One region of the Xanthobacter variabilis genome, then DNA from elsewhere that is predicted to be linked to it. Evidence: riboswitches for the same ligand, from Rfam matches in the RefSeq annotation. Region 1 holds a riboswitch; the other holds the start of a gene.
The links. Region 1 has a riboswitch for cobalamin ahead of V5F26_RS09305 (TonB-dependent receptor plug domain-containing protein). Riboswitches for the same ligand answer to the same signal wherever they lie in the genome.

Region 1 (3,408 bases):
GCAGGAGCCGGGCGAAACCCCGTCTTCCGGATGGCCGACCGTATTGGTGTAAGTGTAGTCCGCGCGCACCGAGAAGTTATCGGTGACCTTCACGGCCACGAAGGTTTCCCAGCCGTCCGATGTGACGCTGGCAATGTTGGCATTGGTCCAGACGTAGGGCGAAACCTGCACGGAATTGATCAGGTTCGTGATGTCGTTCTCGAAATAAGTGGCGCCGAAGCTGACGCGGTCCGCCCACAGGGCCTGCTCGAAGCCGGCGTCCCAGCCCGTGCTTTCCTCCGGCTCCAGATTGGGGTTGCCGCCCGAGGTGGAATAGAGCTGGTACAGGGTCGGGGCCTTGAAGCCGGTGCCGTAGGTCACCTTCAGCTTGGTGCCGGTTTCCGGGAACAGCAAGGCCGGCGCGAGGCGCCAGGTGGTGTGGTCGCCGAAATCGTCGTTGCTGTCGTAACGCACATTGGCGGCCAGGAAGAGGCGCTCAAAGAAGGAGGATTGAAGCTGGAGGTATCCGGCCGTGTCGCCGGTGCTGGCATCCATGCTGGACCAAGCGCTTTCGCTGGTCATGCTCTCATTATAGCGCTCCACGCCGAACAGAAGGCTCTGGCCGGGCAGGAATGTATAATTGGAGCGCCAGTAGTAGGTCTGGCGGTCGCCCGTATAGTCGCTGACATTGTTGGGGTATGGGCTGGAATTATCGCGCGCGTAGTCGGTGGCGGCGATGCCGAAGGTGCTCACCAGCTTGTCGTCCAAGGCTTTCCATTGGCCTTCCGCCTTGCCGATGAAGAACGAGCCGTAGCCGATATCCTGCAATGGGGCGGGATAGCCCGTGCCGGTGGAATAATTATACAGGTCCGACGTATAAGCGAGGCGGGTCTGAATATAGCGCGCCATCACATTGACGGAGAAGGCGTCGCTCACATCGGCGTCGATGCGGCCGGAATAGGTCCAGTTGTCACTGGCATTGTCGTTCGCCTGCTCGCCCGGCAGCAGGATGTCCGACGGCGTCACCGGGATCGAGGTCGAGGCGAAGTGGCCGACATTGAAAGCGTAGCCGATATTGTTATAGCCGCCCGAAAGGGCCGCGGCCTGGTTGAAGGTGCCGAGTGAGCCGGCCTCCAGATAGCCGTTGGCCTTGGCCGGGCCGGAGCCGCGCTCGGTGGTCATGGAAATGACGCCGCCGATGGCGTCCGAGCCGTAAAGGCCACTCTGCGGCCCGCGCAGAACTTCCATGCGGGCGAAGTCGTTCGTGTACAGGGTGCCAAGGTCAAAGGCGCCATTGCCGCTCGACGGGTCGCCGAGGTCGATGCCGTCCAGCAGGATCTTGGTCTGGTTGGAATTGGTGCCGCGCATGAAGACGGAGGTGCCGCCGCCGGGGCCGCCGGTCTGCACCACATTGAGGCCCGGCACCGATTGCAGGGCGTCAGGCACGTCGCGGCGCTGGGTCTCCTCCAACTGCTGGCCGGTGATGACGGTGACCGAGCTTGCCACCTCGCGCGCCGGGGTCGCAATGGTGGTGGCACTCACCACCACGTCCGGCAGCTCGTATTGGGTGCCATCCGTGGTCTGCGCCGAGGTGATCTGCGTGCCGCTGCCATCGCTCGCCGTGGCCGCGGACTGGGCGAGGGCTGGCGTTGCGGCCATGACGGCCAACAGGCTGACGGAGAAGGAAAGCCGCGCGGCGCGCCGTCGGCGGGCGCGAGAGGCAAGGGGGGCGGCAAGGGCTGGGGTAGGTGTGGGCGCAAGGCAACGGACGGCGGGCATTCAAACCTCGGGCGGGACGCCAGTGGCACGTCACCGCGAACGAGGGTCTTCGAAGCGGACCGCAAGACGGCGCGCCGCGAATATCCCGCCATCGGAACACCCCGCCCGATGAGCCCGCGTGTGACCACGGATCGACGGCAGGTCTCCTGGCTTGCGGGTCGTCGCCCTTCGCCGCCTTCCCAGGCCCCGAGTGCCCAGTGGCGATGTGGCGAAGGACTCGCCGCTCACAGTTGCGGGGGCAGCTGCGGCCTGGAGCGCCTGGCGCCCGCACCGCATTCCCTTTTCATTCCTCTGGGAGGAATACCGTCACTCGGAAAGGTAGAGGACGGGCTGTCGCCACGTCAATGCCTCCTCCCTGCTGCAGCTCGGCCACAGTCCCTGAAGGGCAGGGACTGTGGCATTGCTGCATCACAGCATGGCGGCGCGGAGCGCTCGCCCAGAAATCACACGGGCTTCAGCAGCACGTGCTTCTTCTTGCCGAGCGAGAGCTTGATGACGCCTTCCGCGGTGAGGGCCGCCGGGGTGAGCGCGGCCTTTTCGTCGGTCACGGCGGCGTCGTTCACCTTGAGGCCGCCGCCCTTGATCTGCCGCCGCGCCTCGCTGGTGGAGGCGACGAGGCCCGCCGTCACGAACGCATTGGCGACGCCAAGCCCCGCTTCCAGCTGCGCCAGGGGCACGTCCACCGTGGGCAGGTTCACGTCGAGCGCGCCCTGCTCGAAGGTGGAGCGCGCCGTCGCCTTGGCCTGCTCGGCGGCCTCGCGGCCGTGCAGCAGAGCGGTGGCCTCGGTGGCGAGCACCTCCTTGGCGAGGTTGATTTCCTGGTCCTTCAGGGCGGCCAGGCGGGCGATCTCGTCCAGCGGCAGCTCGGTGAACAGCTTCAGGAAGCGTTCCACGTCGGCGTCGCCCGCATTGCGCCAGTACTGCCAGTATTCGTAAGCCGGAAGCAGCTCCGCATCGAGCCACACGGCGCCGCCGGCGGTCTTGCCCATCTTGGCGCCGGAAGAGGTGGTGAGCAGCGGCGTGGTGAGCGCGAACAGGTCCGCCCCATTGAGCCGGCGGCCCAGCTCCATGCCGTTGACGATGTTGCCCCACTGGTCGGAGCCGCCCATCTGCAGAATGCAGCCGTGGCGCTTGCTCAGCTCCACGAAGTCATAGGCCTGCAGGATCATGTAGTTGAATTCGAGGAAGGTGAGCGGCTGCTCGCGTTCCAGCCGCAGCTTCACCGAATCGAAGGTGAGCATGCGGTTGATGGTGAAGTGCGGCCCCACCTCGCGCAGCAGGGGGATGTACTTCAGCTCGTCCAGCCAATCCGCATTGTTGGCCATGACGGCGCCCGCGTCGAAATCCAGGAAGCGGGCGAACACCTTGCGGATCGAAGCGATATTGGCGTTGATCTGCTCATCGGTGAGCATCTTGCGCTGGGTGTCCTTGCCGGACGGGTCGCCGATCTTGGTCGTGCCGCCGCCCATCAGCGCGATGGGGTTGTGCCCCGTGCGCTGGAGCGTGCGCAGCATCATGATGGACAGCAGGTGCCCCGCATGCAGGCTCGATGCGGTCGCGTCGAAGCCGATATAGGCGGTGATGGGGCCTTCCGCGGCCTTGGCATCGAGGCGCTCGAGGTCCGAGCACTGATGGATATAGCCGCGTTCA
Region 2 (3,408 bases), 500 kb from region 1:
ACCCGTACTGCTGAAGATCAACGAGATCTTCGGCGTGGACGTTCAACTGTTCTCGGAGGGCGAGGAAGGCCGCCTGATCGCCGACTTGCGCGAGGTCTTCACCGATCCGCTCAATGGCGAGCAGGTGAGCCTTGCGGAGCTGAAGGAGGTGGCCGCGGCCATGCCTGCCCTGGGCCGCGCCGTGGTGGCGCTGAACCGGCGCTGGCGCCACGCGCTGGAGCGGGCCGATGCCATGGCCGGCGAACTGGGCCTGGGCTCCGGCGGCGTCGCCACGCTCGCCACGCCCATGCCCTACGAGCAGGTGCGCGACTTCTTCTACGCCCACCACAATTACTTCTCTGATCTGGATGAGTCGGCCGAACAACTGGCCGAGCGCGCGGGACTGGTGCCCGGAGACATGGCGGAAGGCCTTGCCCGCCACCTGGAGGCCCACCACGGCGTGCGAGTGGCGCGGGTGGAGGATGAAGGCCAGCGCCGCTTCCTGCCCGCCGAGCGGGTGCTGCGCCTCGCGCGTGGGCTGGAGGACGGCCAGCGGGCCTTCCAGATGGCCACCCAGCTCGCCTTTCTGGAGCAGGGCCCGCTCATCGACCGGCTGGCGAACGAAGCCGCGCGCGGAGTGAAGGAAACGCGGGCGCTGGCGCGCATCGGCCTTGCCAACTATTTCGCGGGCGCGCTGCTGATGCCCTATGCGGCCTTCCTGACCGCGGCCGAGCGGGAGCGCTATGACATCGAGCGGCTGGGTCGGGCCTTCGGGGTGGGGTTCGAAACCATCTGCCACCGCCTGAGCTCGCTGCAGCGGCCGGGGTCGCTGGGCGTGCCCTTCTTCTTCATCCGCGTGGACCGCGCCGGCAACATCTCCAAGCGCCAATCGGCCACCGACTTCCACTTCTCCCGCGTCGGCGGAACCTGCCCGTTGTGGAACGTCTACGAGGCTTTCGCCCAGCCGGGGCGCATCCTCACCCAGGTGGCGCAGATGCCGGACGGGCGCGCCTATCTGTGGATCGCCCGCACTGTGCACCACGGCACCGGCGGCTATGGAGCTCCGGGCAAGACCTTCGCCATCGGCCTCGGCTGCGACATCCGCCATGGGGGGCGGCTCGTCTATTCACGCGGGCTGGCGCTGGACGATCCCGCCGCCGCCACCCCCATCGGCGCGGGCTGCAAGGTGTGCGAGCGCCCCGCCTGCCCGCAGCGCGCCTTCCCCCTCATCGGCCGCCCCCTCGCCGTGGACGAAAACCGCAGCGTCTTCGCACCCTATGCGGCCGGAGAGCGATAAATTACGATATAAGCATGTCCTTATATGATCCTTGACAGGAGAGCCGTCGCAGGACAGATTTCCAATGTCGAGGTTCTCCGGCCTGCCTTCTGGTGCCGGAGCTAAGAGGGAAGCCGGTGTAAGGCCGGCGCTGCCCCCGCAACTGTCAGCGGCGAGCCGAGGTCCATTCACGTCACTGGGCGCGAGCCCGGGAAGGCGGACTTCAGGTGACGACCCGCGAGCCAGGAGACCTGCCCCGGCAAAATCGTCCTCGGGCGGGGTGTCCCGGTGTGCGCTGCAGGCTCCACCGGCTGTCGCCGCGCGGGGACCTCACGCCTGCCGTCACGGCCTGCCCACAGCAGAAGGGCTTTGCAGCCGTGATGTCATCCACCATTCCCGTCGCCACACTCGGCACGCCGCGCATCGGGGTCCGCCGCGAGCTGAAGATGGCGCTTGAAAGCCATTGGGCGGGCAGAACCTCTCAAGCCGATCTCCTGGCCACCGCCGCCGCTCTGCGCGCGCAGAACTGGGCGCGCCAGAAGGCTCGCGGCGTCTCCATCATCCCGTCCAACGATTTCTCGCTCTACGATCAGGTGCTCGACACGTCCGTGATGGTGGGCGCCATTCCACCAGCGTATGGCTGGAGCGGCGGCCCGGTTCCGCTCGCCACCTATTTCGCCATGGCGCGAGGCAGCGAGGGCGCGCGAGCCGCTGGCTCCTGCGGGCATGCACACGCGGGTGAGGGCAACGGCGTGCCGGCCCAGGAAATGACGAAGTGGTTCGACACCAACTACCACTACATGGTGCCGGAATTCGCCCCTGACCAGCGATTCACCCTCGCCTCGCTCAAGGCGCTTGAGGAATACCGCGAGGCCAAGGCGCTGGGCTATCAGACGCGCCCCGTGCTGCTGGGTCCCGTCACCTTCCTGAAGCTCGGCAAGTCGAAGACGCCGGGCCTTGATCCGCTGCTGTTGCTCGGCAATCTCCTGCCCGTCTACACCGACATGCTGCGGCGGCTGGTGGCCAATGGCGCGGAATGGGTGCAGATGGACGAGCCGTGCCTGGTGCTCGATCTCGACGAGGCGACGCGCGACGCATTGCGCCGGGCCTATGCCGCCTTCGCGCGGGCGCTGCCCCACCTGAAGATCATGCTTACCACCTATTTCGGCGCGCTCGACGACAATCTGGACACCGCCCTTTCCCTGCCCGTCGCCGGCCTCCACCTCGACCTTGCCCGCGCGCCGGAACAGCTTGAAACCGTCGCCGTGCGGGCCCCACGGGGGCTCGTGCTGTCGCTCGGCGCCATTGACGGGCGCAACATCTGGCGGGCGAACCTGCCCGGTCTGGTGGAGCGGCTGAAGGCCATCGTCTCCCGGCGCGGCACCGACCACATCCAGATCGCGCCCTCCTGCTCGCTGCTGCACGTGCCCATCGACCTGGAGCTGGAGGGCGATCTGGATCGCGACCTGAAGTCCTGGCTCTCTTTCTCGCTTCAGAAGATGGACGAGCTCGGCGTGCTCGCCTCCGCCCTTTCCGGCGAGGGGCACAAGGTGAAGGCCGCGCTTGATGCCTCGGCCGCGGCCGCAGCCGCCCGCCGGGCCTCGCCCAAGGTTCACGATGCCGCCGTTGAGGCACGCGCCGCCGCCGTCTCACCCGCCATGACCCACCGCTTGAGCCCGTTCGTCCAACGCGCCCAGACGCAGAAGCAGCGCTTCGGCCTGCCGCTCTTCCCCACGACGACCATCGGCTCGTTCCCCCAGACCGCCGAGGTCCGCCACGCCCGTTCCGCCCATGCGAAGGGGACGCTGAGCGAGGAGGCCTATGGCCAGTTCCTGCGCGAGGAAACCGCCCGCGCCGTGCGCTGGCAGGAGGAGATCGGCCTCGACGTGCTCGTTCATGGCGAGTTCGAGCGCAACGACATGGTGCAGTATTTCGCCGAGCAATTGTCCGGCTTCGCCTTCACCCGGCATGGATGGGTGCAGAGCTACGGCTCCCGCTGCGTGCGCCCTCCCATCATTTTCGGCGACGTCTCGCGCCCGCGCCCGATGACGGTGGAGTGGTGGCGCTATGCCCAGTCCCTCACATCCAAGCCGGTGAAAGGCATGCTCACCGGGCCCGTGACCATCCTCAACTGGTCGTTCGTGCGCGATGAC

Region 2: linked by a shared signal. The riboswitch ahead of metE (5-methyltetrahydropteroyltriglutamate--homocysteine S-methyltransferase) and the one ahead of V5F26_RS09305 (TonB-dependent receptor plug domain-containing protein) in region 1 are both predicted to bind cobalamin.

The regions. Positions count from the first base shown of each region.
Region 1 is NZ_CM195533.1:2,144,059-2,147,466, forward strand. Features, by position in the region: gene V5F26_RS09305 (TonB-dependent receptor plug domain-containing protein) at 1-1,638, opposite strand, end outside; cobalamin riboswitch at 1,878-2,081, opposite strand; gene tyrS (tyrosine--tRNA ligase) at 2,202-3,408, opposite strand, start outside.
Region 2 is NZ_CM195533.1:2,648,318-2,651,725, reverse strand. Features, by position in the region: gene V5F26_RS11415 (short-chain fatty acyl-CoA regulator family protein) at 1-1,276, shown strand, start outside; cobalamin riboswitch at 1,330-1,528, shown strand; gene metE (5-methyltetrahydropteroyltriglutamate--homocysteine S-methyltransferase) at 1,636-3,408, shown strand, end outside.